DNA from 3 places in the Rhizobium sp. Pop5 genome. Region 2 is predicted to be linked to each of the others. Evidence: predicted binding sites of a transcription regulator. Region 2 holds the regulator's gene; each other region holds the start of a gene.
The links. The regulator PhoB, encoded in region 2, activates phosphate uptake and scavenging genes when phosphate is short. The targets are predictions, from matches to a motif close to TGTCATNNANCTGTCAT.

Region 1 (4,183 bases), 600 kb from region 2:
GTCGACGGCGCTACGTGCGGCGACGATGCGGCTATAGGCAAGGCTGAGAATCGATAATTCGCCCGCGAGCCCCTCCTCGAGCGTATCGCGGGGGGGCAGGCTGGCATAGAAGGCGCTGCGCTCGCGATCGAGCATCACCCGGCTTCTCTGCATGTCGGCGGCAGTGCTGCTATTGGGACGTGCGAGGTAGAGGCGGGTGGCGCCAATTTCACTGAGGATCTCCGTGGCGGCGATGGACCCGCCGCGGGCGAGCACGTCGGCGAACTGCCGGTCCTTTTCGAGATCCCTGTATTGTCTGAGCGAAGAGCGGATGACGACGACGCCTTCAATCAGCATGAAGACGAAAGGCAGCATGATGGCGGCCAGGATGACCCTTTTGATGGTTTCGAACTTCATCGCCAATCGCCACGGTGATCAAAACGTCGGTCATGCGCGACCAATAGACCGCAACCTTAGCATCAATTGTTAAAAAACTGATAAAGCGGCAAGTCCCTAAATTTCGGGACGAATGAAATCGCGCGTCTCGGCGTCCATGACCCAGAGCTCGCCCGTCGAAATATCGAACCAGGCGCCGTGAAGATGCATTTTTCCTGCTTCTTCGAGCGCCTTGATATCGGGGAAGGTCCTGAGATTGTTGATGGAATTGCGGATGGAGACACGCTCCAGCGCCGTCTGCCGCTCGGCGGCCGTCATCACATCGTTGCTCTGGATCTGCTCAGCGGCGGGCTTGACCAGCGACATCCAGCGGCCGATGAAATCGCCGGGAGACAGGGGCTCGGCATTCGGGTCGAGCGCTGCACGGATGCCGCCGCAGCGGCCATGACCCATCACGACGATATCGGAGACTTTCAGCGCCTGAACGGCAAATTCAAGTGCGGCCGATGTCGAATGGAAATGACCGTCCGGCTCGTAGGGCGGCACCATGTTGGCGACGTTGCGGATGACGAAGAGTTCGCCCGGGCCGGCATCAAAGATCAGCTCCGGCGCCGCACGCGAGTCCGAACAGGCAATGACCAGGGTGCTCGGGCTCTGGCCGTTTTCGGCAAGCTGCCGATACCTGTCGCGGGCGTCGGCATAACGCCCGTTCATGAAGTTGCGATAGCCGTCCAGAAGAAGTGTTGGAAAACGCTGCATGCCTTCTGGATTAGCGCGCACGGACGATAAGATCAACTGCTGCACTGCAAAATGCATGCATCGACAAATGCGTCATTTTTTCCGCCGCTGCGCCGGATGCACGAGCCGGCGCATCTGCACCATGGCCATCGGCGTCGAAAGGCTGGACGCGTCGCTTGCCAGCATCAGCTCGTTGCTGCCGCGTTTGACGGCGCGGGCAAGCACTTCAAAGACGCTGGCGGTGGCAAGTTGCAGCGCCTTTTCGTCCTCGAGGCCGGAAAGCAGGCGCGACAAGAAGACCGCGGCAAGCAGATCGCCGAGACCGTTCGGCGGGTTCTCGACGACGCGGTGCTCGGCAAGAAGTGCGTGACGGCCGGAGAGATAGAGATTGCCGGTACCACCAGCCATCATCGGCACGGCCGACGTGACGAGCATGCGCGACGGCCCGAGTGCTAGCGCCGCCTCCATGATCGCGCTATTGTCTTCGAGGGCCGCCCCCGAAAGCCAGGCGAGTTCGTAACGGTTCGGCGTTGCGAGCGAGGCGAGCGGGATGAGATGGTCGCGAATGGCCTCTGCCGTTGCTTCCGGCACGTAGAGGCCTCCGAGATCGCCCATGACGGGGTCACAGACATAGAGCAATTCGGGATTGTCTTGTCTCAGCGCCCCGACCAGCCGGGCGACGGAGCGCGCCTGGGCGGCATTGCCGAAATAACCGGAAAGCACCGCCTTGACTTCGCCGATCCAGGGCGCGCGGATAAGATCGTCGACCGCCGCGTCGAAATCGGCTTCCGCGAATGTCAACCGCGTCGAGCGGCCGTGACCGGGATGCCAGGGCAGCACGACTGTTGGAAGCGCCCAGACCGGATGACCGAGCGTCTCCAGCGCAAAGACGGCCGCCCGGTTGCCGACTGAGCCGCGCACCACGTGGCTCGAGATGACGATGACTGCGCCCGCTGCATTTTCCGACATGATATCAAGGTCCGAATGATGTTCGCGTTTGATGATCTTTTTGACGCCGCACTGTCAACCATTCTTCACGTGAGCATGGAAATGTCTGGCGAAACGAAATACCCGAAAATGGCCGTTTCTGTTCGTTTTGGCCACGAAAGCGGAAAAATCTCTAACAATTTCCCATTTCTAGCGTCAAAAAAGCATCAAAACGGTCCTTCAGACCTCTATTTTAGAGATTTTTTCGAGGAATCTTCTGCTAGCTTGCAGAAAATCAGTCCATTGCGGGAGGCGATCTATGGCTGCGAGAAACAATCCGAAACGAGAAAAACAGATCGAAAGCGCGCAGAAGATCGCCAAGGCGACGGGCGAGGCGCATCTCGATCCGGAAATTCTCTTCGGCCGGGCCAGCAATGACGATCTCGAACTCTATACGCCCGAGATGCTGGCGCTTTCCGCCGTGCATTCGGCCAAGGAACTCGCCGCTTGGAACGGCAAGACGCCACGCGTCAGCATCGACACCATTGCCGAGGTGACGCCTGACGGCACCGCCGTTGCGGTGCTTTCGGTCACCGACCAGAACATGCCTTTCCTCTATGAATCGGTCATGGGCGAGGTGACGAGCACCCACCGCGATCTCTTCATGGCCGTCCATCCCATTCTGGTGATGGAAAAGGGCAAGGAAGCCGCGCTCTATTCCGCCGATCATCAGAGCGATCCGGCCACACGCGTCAGCCATATCCAGCTTCATATCGCGCCGCTCAATTCCAGCCAGGCCGCCGATCTCGTCAAACGCATCCAGACCGTGCTCGAGCAGGTGCGCCTTTCGGTCTCGGACTGGAAGCCGATGCTCGCCAAGCTCGACGGCGTGATCGCCGAGCTTGCGGCGAACGGCGCCGGCCGCAGGAAGGCCGAGCATGCCGAGGCGATCGCGTTTCTGAGCTGGCTGCGCGACGAGAACTTCACCTTCCTTGGCATGCGCGAATATGTCTATTCCGGCAAGGGCGCCGACGCCAAGGTCGAGCGCGACAAGGGCGCCGGCCTCGGCATCCTCTCCAACCCCGATGTTCTCGTCCTGCGCACCGGCAAGGACGCCGTGACCACGACGCCCGAGATCCTCGCCTTCCTCGATGGCCCCGATTTCCTCATCGTCACCAAGGCGAATGTGAAATCGATCGTCCATCGCCGCGCCTATATGGATTATGTCGGCGTCAAGCGCTTCGATGCTCAGGGCAACGTCACCGGCGAGCTGCGCATTGTCGGGCTTTTCACGTCGACGGCCTATACTTCGCTCGCCTCCGAAATCCCGCTGCTGCGTTCCAAGATCGAAAAGGTGAAGGAACATTTCGGCTTCGACCCGATGAGCCATTCCGGCCGCATGCTCGACAACACGCTGGAATCCTACCCGCGCGACGACCTCTTCCAGATCGACACGACTTTGCTTGCAAGCTTTGCCGAACAGATCAACGATCTCGCCGATCGGCCGCGCGTGCGCGCGCTCCCGCGCATCGACCATTTCGACCGCTTCGTCTCGGTGATCGTCTACGTGCCGCGCGAGGAATATGACTCGATCGTGCGCGAACGCATCGGCACCTATCTGAAGACCGTTTATGACGGCCGTGTCTCCGCCTATTACCCGGCTTTCCCGGAAGGCGGCGTGGCGCGCGTGCATTTCATCATCGGCCGCTCCGGCGGCAAGACGCCGCGCATTCCGCAGGCGAAGCTGGAACAGACGATCCGTGAAATTACCGCACGCTGGGACGACCGCTTCGAAGCATTGGCCGGACCCAAGGCCCCGAAACTGGCGGTCGATCAGGCCTTCCAGGACTCCTTCACCCCCGAAGAAACCGTGGCCGACCTCGCCGATATCGGCGCTTGTGCGGCCGGCGAGCCCCTTCGCATCCAGTTCTATCATCGCAAAGAGGAACAAGGCCGCGTCCTGTCGCTGAAAATCTTCCATGGCGGCGGCCAGCTGGCGCTGTCGCGCCGTGTCCCGCTTCTGGAAAACCTCGGTTTCAACGTCGTCAGCGAACGCACCTTCGACATCGGAGTGCCGGCTGCCGGTGGAGAAACGAAACTCGTCGTGCTGCACGACATGGAACTCGAGACCCGCAACGGCAGT
Region 2 (4,183 bases):
GCACATGCTGAAGGAAGCCATCGGCGAGGATGATGTCGAGCACGGCGCTGCCGACGGCCATGGCGAGCGGATTGCCGCCATAGGTCGAACCATGCGTACCGGCCTTCATGCCGGAAGCGGCCTCTGCTGTGGCAAGGCAGGCGCCGAGCGGGAAACCGCCACCGATGCCCTTGGCGACAGCCATGATGTCGGGAGTGATGCCCGACCATTCGTGGGCGAAGAGCTTGCCGGTGCGGCCAACGCCGGTCTGAACTTCGTCGAGGATCAGCAGCAGGCCCTTCTCGTCGCAGATCTGGCGAAGCGCCTTCATGAACTCGTTGGTGGCAGGACGGACACCGCCCTCGCCCTGCACCGGTTCGATGAGGATTGCGGCCGTGGCATCGGTGACCGCAGCGCGGACCGCTTCGATATCGCCGAAAGGCACCTGATCGAAGCCCGGCGCCTTGGGGCCGAAGCCTTCGAGATATTTCTCCTGGCCGCCCGCGGCGATCGTCGCGAGCGTCCGGCCGTGGAAAGCGCCCTCGAAGGTGATGACATGGAACCGCTCGGGATGGCCCTTGGAAAACTGGTAGCGGCGCGCCGTCTTGATCGCGCATTCGAGCGCTTCCGCACCCGAATTGGTGAAGAAAACCTTGTCGGCGAAGGTGGCGTCCGTCAGGCGCTTTGCCAGGCGCTCCTGACCCGGGATTTCATAAATGTTCGAGAGGTGCCAGACCTTGTCGGCCTGCTCCTTCAGCGCGCCCACAACATGCGGATTGCTGTGGCCGACCGATGTGACGGCGACGCCGGCGCCAAAATCGAGATATCGCTCGCCGCTTTCGGTGATCAGCCACACGCCCTCGCCTCGCTCGAACCGCAGCGGGGCACGAGAATAGGTGTCATAAAGCGGCGCGGCTTCAGCCATGGCGCGATCTCCTGATCTAAAAGTTATGGGGCAACTGACTCCGGCTAAGAAACCAGGCCCGAAAAATCAAAAATGCCGCCTCGCGGCGGCAAGCGGTACTATTTCCTTTTCGCGCTGCAATGTCAACAAAACTGCGCCCTTAGCGCATGCAGCAAGCGTGTACAGCGGCATTTCAAGTCTTCAACAGGCATTATTGCAGAAATGACACGCAGGGGCAGCAAGTTGGGGAAAACCCGAAATTCGATTCATCCGGATTCACGCGACTCTTGTCACGGAGTCAGCCTCACACTAGGTTAAAGTTCAATTACTAGACTGCATGCGGCGGAACTAGTCACCAAAATTGATCAGGCGTTTCTTGTTTCGGAGGCTTCCGGGACAACGGTGAGGGATTCTGCCATCACCAACGCAAAAGGTGGAGACAGGGCATGAACTGGACAGACGAGCGGGTCGAAAAACTCAAGAAGCTTTGGTCCGAAGGGCTGAGCGCCAGCCAGATCGCGGCGCAGCTTGGCGGAGTGAGCAGGAATGCTGTCATCGGCAAGGTTCATCGACTGAGCCTTCCGGGCCGCGCCAAGGCCGGCGGCACGGCCACGACGGCGCGAGCGCCCAAGCGTACTACGTCGGCGCCGCGCGCCCCGAACTATGCCTCGCGCATCGCCACCCGCACCGTTACCCGCCAGCAGGGCGCAACGATGCTGAAGGAAGAGATCGAGATCGAAACGATCGAGGAAATGGAATACGTGCCGAAGGGCAACGTGGTTGTGCCGATTTCCCGCCGTCTCGGCCTGACGGAGCTTACCGAGCGCACCTGCAAGTGGCCGGTCGGCGATCCGCTGAAGGAAGACTTCCATTTCTGCGGCTGCGAATCCCCCGACAACTCGCCCTATTGCAGCTATCATCAGCGGCTTGCCTACCAGCCGGTCAACGAGCGCCGCAGGGCAGCAGCCCGCGTCAGCTGAGCGTGTGACATCGCTGGACATCAGAAACGGGCCGAGCGGCCCGTTTTTTTATGGAGCTTTACGGAAGCTCAGGTTTTGGATTGTCGATCAAGTCGGCGCGTGCAGACCCTCGGCAGAATGGCGAGGATGACATCGCGGGTTTTGCCAGGATTGTCAGCGGTTAGAATGGAAGCCCTCAGGCTTCCATCGAATAGCCGGCGCCGCGGACGGTGCGGATAACGTCCTGCATGTTGGAAAAGTTCAGCGCCTTGCGCAGGCGGCCGACATGGACGTCGACGGTGCGCTCGTCGACATAGATGTCGTGGCCCCAGACGCCGTCCAAAAGCTGCGACCGGGAGAAGACCCGGCCCGGCGACGACATCAGGAATTCCAGCAGGCGGAATTCGGTGGGGCCGAGGCGGACTTCGCGGCTCTTGCGATGGACGCGATGGGTTTCGCGGTCGAGTTCGATATCGCCGCATTTCAGCACCGTCGACAGAACCTCCGGACGGGCACGGCGTAGCATCGCCTTGACGCGGGCGACGAGCTCGGGGGTCGAGAAGGGCTTGACGACGTAATCATCGGCGCCCGTCGAAAGCCCGCGGACGCGCTCGCTTTCTTCGCCGCGCGCCGTCAGCATGATGATCGGCAGGCGCTCGGTTTCCGGCCGCATGCGCAGGCGCCGGCAGAGCTCGATGCCGGAGACGCCGGGCAGCATCCAGTCGAGGATGAGAAGGTCGGGCGTGCGCTCCTGAAGCCTGATTTCGGCTTCGTCGCCTCGAAGGATGGTATCGACCTCGAAACCTTCTGCTTCGAGATTGTAGCGAAGAAGCACGCTGAGCGCTTCTTCGTCTTCAACAACTGCAACTCTCGGGATCATGCGTGTCGGTCTCCTCGCGCATGATCCTTAAACCGGGGGTGATTTAAGCAATGCATCCTGCGCAAATTCAGAATTGGCTGCGACCTGTTTGCGCGCCCGGATGGGCGCGCACGCGATCTTCTGGTCCGGGCGACTGGTCCGGAACCGTTATTCCGTAACCGCGCCAACGGTGTTGGCGCTGTCGTCCTTCGGACGATCACCTTCCGGCTGTGCGCCGGTTGCCATGTAGTAGATCGTCTCGGCGATGTTGGTGGCGTGGTCGCCGATGCGCTCGATGTTCTTGGCACAGAAGAGAAGATGCGTGCAGCTCGTGATGTTGCGCGGATCTTCCATCATGTAGGTGAGGAGTTCGCGGAACAGCGACGTGTACATCGCGTCGATCTCGTTGTCGCGTTCGCGGATCGCATTCGCCTTGTCGGCGGCGCGCGTCGTGTAGACGTCGAGCACTTCCTTGAGCTGGACGAGCGCCAGTTCGGACAGATGCTCCAGGCCGCGGGCGAGCTTGCGGGGAACGCCGGTGCTCTGGACGGCGATGACGCGCTTGGCGGTGTTCTTGCCGAGGTCGCCGACGCGTTCGAGATCGGCGGCGATCCGGATCGAACCCATGATTTCGCGCAGGTCCGAGGCCATCGGCTGACGGCGGGCGATGGTGACGATCGCCTTGTCGCCGATCTCGCGTTCGGCGTGATCGAGGATCACGTCGTCGGAGATGACTTTCTGCGCCAGCGCGGTATCGCCGTTGACGAGAGCGCGGACGGATTCGCTGACCATCTGCTCGGCCAGGCCGCCCATTTCGGAAATCCGCCTGGACAGGAACTTCAGATCATCATCATAAGCGGAAAAAATATGTGTCGATGCCATGGGGCTTTATCCTCGAATAACGGGAAGGCTTCGTGTCGCCAAAATCAGCCGAAGCGACCCATGATGTAGTCCTGGGTACGCGGATCGTCCGGATTGGTGAACATCTTGTCGGTGTCGTTCTCCTCGACGAGATTGCCGAGGTGGAACATGGCGGTGCGCTGCGAAACGCGCGCGGCCTGCTGCATGGAGTGCGTAACGATGACGATCGTGTAATTTTCGCGCAGCTCGTGGATCAGCTCTTCGACCTTGGCGGTGGCGATCGGGTCGAGCGCCGAGCAGGGCTCGTCCATCAGGATGACTTCGGGGCTGACGGCGACGGCGCGCGCAATGCAGAGGCGCTGCTGCTGACCGCCCGACAGGCCGGTGCCGGATTCGTGCACGCGGTCTTTGACCTCGTTCCAGAGGCCGGCGCGCTGCAGGCTGGTCTCGACGATCTGGTCGAGATCGGCCTTCGACTTGGCAAGGCCATGGATGCGCGGGCCGTAGGAGACGTTCTCATAGATCGACTTCGGGAACGGGTTCGGCTTCTGGAAGACCATGCCGACGCGGGCGCGAAGTTCGACGACGTCGATATCGGGATCATAGATATCGTCGCTGTCG
Region 3 (4,183 bases), 1.3 Mb from region 2:
GGCTGGTGACGGCCATGGAAACGATCCGCGCGGTTCTGGATCGCTGATAGGAAGAGTGTGGCATGGCGCAGGTTACGGTAACGATCGACGGCAAGGCCTATCGCATGGCCTGCGAGGAAGGGCAGGAGGAACACCTGACCGATCTCGCCATCCGCTTCGACCGCTATGTCGGCCATCTCAAGGGTCAGTTCGGTGAAATCGGCGATCTCCGGATCACCGTCATGGCCGGGATCATGATCATGGACGAGATTGCCGAGCTGACGCGGCGCATCGCCGGACTGGAATCCGAGCTCGAGACGCTGCGCGGTAATCGCGATACCGTGCTCGCAGCGACCGCGCGCACCGAGGAAAACCTCGCGGCGGCGCTCAGCGAGGTTTCCAGCCGAATCCGCGGCATCACCGACAAGCTGAACGGCCGCGCCGGCCCCGAACTCAACTGATCTCAATTAAATAAGGACGGCCCGCCGTCGCCACTGGCGCGCCAGCGCAAACGACCTTATATATCGCGATGCGGTCTGCGCCTCTCGACAGGAACCACAATCCCTGGGGCCATACTCGATCCAAAGGGAGCTGTCCCTGGCCAGGCCCGTGGGCCTGGACACACGGCGCCCACCTACGTTTGTAGGCGCCCAGGATCGTAAACATCCATCGGTTGTCGTGGATCGCACCTTCCCCTTCATCGCAAGGAAGATGCCGGATTAATGGGCGAACGCGGCTTGCGCGTCCACCCTATTCAGCGTGCCGTTACTTCTTCAGGCCCGGAAGGGTGACCTGGAAGACCTGGAACATGGTGTCGACGTCGGCACCGCCATCGGCCTTGTAGGCTGCGCCCACCTGGAAGCCATCCTGCGTCAGGAAGTCGTTGTCGTTGGCGACGAACAGGAAGTAGTCGTCCGGCAGGTTCGGGTCGAGAACGCTTGCAAGACCCATGGCTTCCCATTTTTCCGACAGATTGTTCTTGTCGTTCGGTGCGCCGTTGTGCAGGCCGAAGCGGGCAAGATCGGCCTTGTCGTTGAGGTCGATGAACGGCGTCAGCGTTGCCGGCGTCAGCGAGGGATCGATGACGCCTTTCGGCGCGATCGGCTTGCCGGCATCGAAATTGCCGCCGGCGATATCAGTTGCGGTGGAAAGATCGACGATGTTGATCTTACGATAGAGCGAGGTGTCGCCTTTCACGCCCTGGCCGTTGTTGCTGTCGCGGGTGAGCATCAGGAAGGTCGTGTCGGAAAGGGCGACGATTTCGCTCTCTGCGGCGATTGTCGTCTTGTCCTTGGCGTCCTTGAAGACCGGCAACGGCACGACATATTCGTGCACCAGCTTCAGGTGATCAGGATCGGCGGCGTCGTAGATCATGGCGCGGGTATTTTGCCGGGTCGAGCTGGAATCGCCGCCGTCCTGGCGGGCCGCCGACTGCAGCACTGCTATGATGAACTTACCGTCGGGCGTCATCGCCATGCCTTCGAGGCCCTGGTTGTTCTGGCGGCCGGTCTCCGGGTCCTTCGGATCGGGCGCAGAGGCGCCGGGGCCGGGATTGTTGGAGGCAAAGCTCAGCGCGCCCTTGCGCATCGGCAATAGCGCCTTCGTCGGCTGAGTGGCCGAGAGCATATGGCCGTCGGCCGAGAAGCGATAAATATAAGGACCGTATTCGTCGCTGACGAACATGGTGCCGTCGGCCATGCGGACGATGGCTTCGTCGTCGAGCGATATCTTGCCGTTTGCCGCTTGCGGCAGCGGCGGGAAGTTGCCGGCGGCGGGGCGAACGCCGGATTCCGGATCGAGGCCGGTCATGTCTCCACCCTTGTCGTCGAGGAAGAGCATGGAATCGACGAGCTTTGCGTCGACGCCGGATTGCTCCTTGCCGGCCTGGGGTGCGGCACCCGGAGCGGTCGGGGTCAGGTCAATCGAGATGGTGTTCAGGCGAAGGCGGTAATCGACGGTGCCGGCGGCATTGTAGCCGCGGTCGGGCAGCAGGTAGAGTGTGCCCTTGTAGCTGGCGCCGTCGCGGCTCCAGGCGGCAGGATCGATCGCCATGCCGGAGCCGGAGCCGAAGGTTTCACCGAACTTGTCGCGCTGGTTGGCCGGGATGCGACCAACGCCGACCAAACCCTTGTTAACGAAGGTGAGACTGCCGACGGCGGCCGAATTCTCAGCACTCGCGACCGCCGGAATGGCGACGGAAGCCGCGAGAACAGCGGCGAACAGCCGCGATGCATATGATCTGACGTTCTTCATGAAATAGCCTCTCGGTCAAAAGCGTTCCTGCAACGGCGCCCTCCCGCAAGCCGGACACCGCTTCAAATGCAACCTGGCCTTGGATTCGATTTGCCGCGAGCGGAACAAGCCCCGGTTTTCGTCCCCCATATGCCCGGCTAACGGTCTAAGGCGGGATCGTGATATCTGGATGACGCTTTTGAGAGACTGGCTTCGGTGTGGCGCGATCTTTCGGGTTCGCATGCCGCGCTTCAGATCTTCGATTTTGTGCATGTCGTGGCCGCAAAACCGCCGCACGCTTTGCGTGAACGCTCTAGCCGACAGGATAGGGACCTTCGGCAAAGACCTCGTCGTGGTAACCCTTGGAGCCGACATCGAGCGCCAGCGGGCTTCGCCATTCCCTGCGGTCGCGCAAGCAATCGAGCAGGAAACGGAAATCATATCGCGGCTGCCAGCCGAGTTCCCGCCTTGCGCGTTCGTTGACATAGACGCGATCGAGCGTCGGAAACATTTTCCAGCCGTGGTCGGCATAGAGAGCGCCCGCGCCCGGAAAGAGTCGCTCGACGACAACAGGCGCATCGTTCCTGAGCTCGGCGAGATCGCCTGACGAAAACGGTGTCGTGGCGGAGACGATATAGCGGCCGAAGCCGATTGCCGGCGCTCTTTCGAGCGCCAGAAGATGGGCAGCGACCACATCGCTGATGTCGACGCGGCGATGAAGCAGTTCGTTCGCCTGGGCATTTTCCGCCGAATAGCGGCTACGAATATCAGGATCGTCGTCGGTTTCCGGGAAAAAGCGCGAGGTCCGGAGAATGACAACAGGCAGGCGGGATTTGCGGGCGAAGAGTTCGCAGACGCCCTCGGCGGCGAGTTTCGTCACGCCGTAGATGTTTTTCGCTAGGGGAAGCACGTCCTCGGTAACCCAAGCCGCCGGTTCGCCGGCGGCCGGCGTCAATGCGGCGCCGAAGGCGCTAGTGGTGCTGGTGAAGACGAAACTTGAAACACCCGAGGCCACGGCCTCTTCGAGCAGGTTCAGCGTGCCGCCGACATTGGTGTCGAGGAAATCGCGATTGCCGTGGGTCGCCACATGCGGCTTGTGCAGCGTCGCGGCGTGGATGACGTGGCGGACGCCAGACATGGCCTGCTTCACGAAGGCGCGGTCACCGATCGAGCCGACCACGTCAGTAAATGCCGAAGGCTTGATATCGATGCCGCGCGCCCACCGGCCTTCCGCCCTCAGAGTGCGCATCAGCGCCTCTCCGAGGTGGCCGGCACTTCCCGTCACCAGTATCGTCATCGCATCCTCTCCTGACCCTTCGGCGGCGGACGCTATAAAGACCGGTGTCCGGAGACAACGCATAAATTATGCATGGGAATGCAGGAAAGCTGCAAGCTCAGTCGGTCGTTGTGACGAGGCGGCCGGCGCTGCCGTCGGAAAGCGTGATCCGCTCCCATGTCACACGGCCGGCTGCGATCGGCATCAAGGCATTGTCGTTGGCGCCGGTTTCGAACGTCAGCGACAAGAGGCTGCCCTCATGCCAGCCACGCTCATCGAGAGACTGTTCGGTGGCGGCGATTTCAGCGGATGCATAGGAGAAAAGCGAGCGGCCGAGAAAGGCGGCGAGCGGTGCGCGCCATTCCGCCTGGCGCGAGCGGGAAGCGGACAGCAGCCGGTGCGTGACGTCGCAGATCAGATGCACCGGCCGTATGGAATCCTCGACCAGTCGCTTCAGTGCTGCATCGGCTGAGGCATGTCGCGGCGAGGCGAAAATTCGTTCCAGCCTGAAAGCCTGCTCAGGCGAAAGGGCGAGCTGACCGCGTTCCCAACGCGAAACTGTTGCCTGATTGACGCCGAGGAGTTCGGCGAGATGCTGCTGCTTCATGCTGCGCAGCAGCCGCATACGGCGTATGCCTGACCCCGATATCGTCATCTGTCCTGCGTCCCATATTTTCGGCCAGCTTACGCTTTCGG

Region 1: NE852_RS21660 (NAD-glutamate dehydrogenase) is a predicted target of PhoB. The motif match lies at 2,135-2,151, and genes of this name have one in related genera.
Region 3: NE852_RS18375 (esterase-like activity of phytase family protein) is a predicted target of PhoB. The motif match lies at 2,391-2,407, and genes of this name have one in related genera.

What each region holds. Positions count from the first base shown of each region.
Region 1 covers NZ_CP099399.1:3,971,623-3,975,805, forward strand. The annotation lists gene NE852_RS21645 (GGDEF domain-containing protein) at 1-396, opposite strand, end outside; gene NE852_RS21650 (carbonic anhydrase) at 493-1,134, opposite strand; gene pdxY (pyridoxal kinase PdxY) at 1,207-2,082, opposite strand; gene NE852_RS21660 (NAD-glutamate dehydrogenase) at 2,360-4,183, shown strand, end outside.
Region 2 covers NZ_CP099399.1:142,091-146,273, reverse strand. The annotation lists gene NE852_RS02890 (aspartate aminotransferase family protein) at 1-904, opposite strand, end outside; gene NE852_RS02885 (GcrA family cell cycle regulator) at 1,330-1,863, shown strand; gene phoB (phosphate regulon transcriptional regulator PhoB) at 2,039-2,722, opposite strand; gene phoU (phosphate signaling complex protein PhoU) at 2,870-3,583, opposite strand; gene pstB (phosphate ABC transporter ATP-binding protein PstB) at 3,628-4,183, opposite strand, start outside.
Region 3 covers NZ_CP099399.1:3,271,767-3,275,949, reverse strand. The annotation lists gene NE852_RS18390 (DUF4164 domain-containing protein) at 1-47, shown strand, start outside; gene NE852_RS18385 (cell division protein ZapA) at 63-440, shown strand; RNA gene ssrS (6S RNA) at 510-668, shown strand; gene NE852_RS18375 (esterase-like activity of phytase family protein) at 745-2,232, opposite strand; gene NE852_RS18370 (NAD(P)-dependent oxidoreductase) at 2,525-3,508, opposite strand; gene NE852_RS18365 (helix-turn-helix transcriptional regulator) at 3,606-4,142, opposite strand.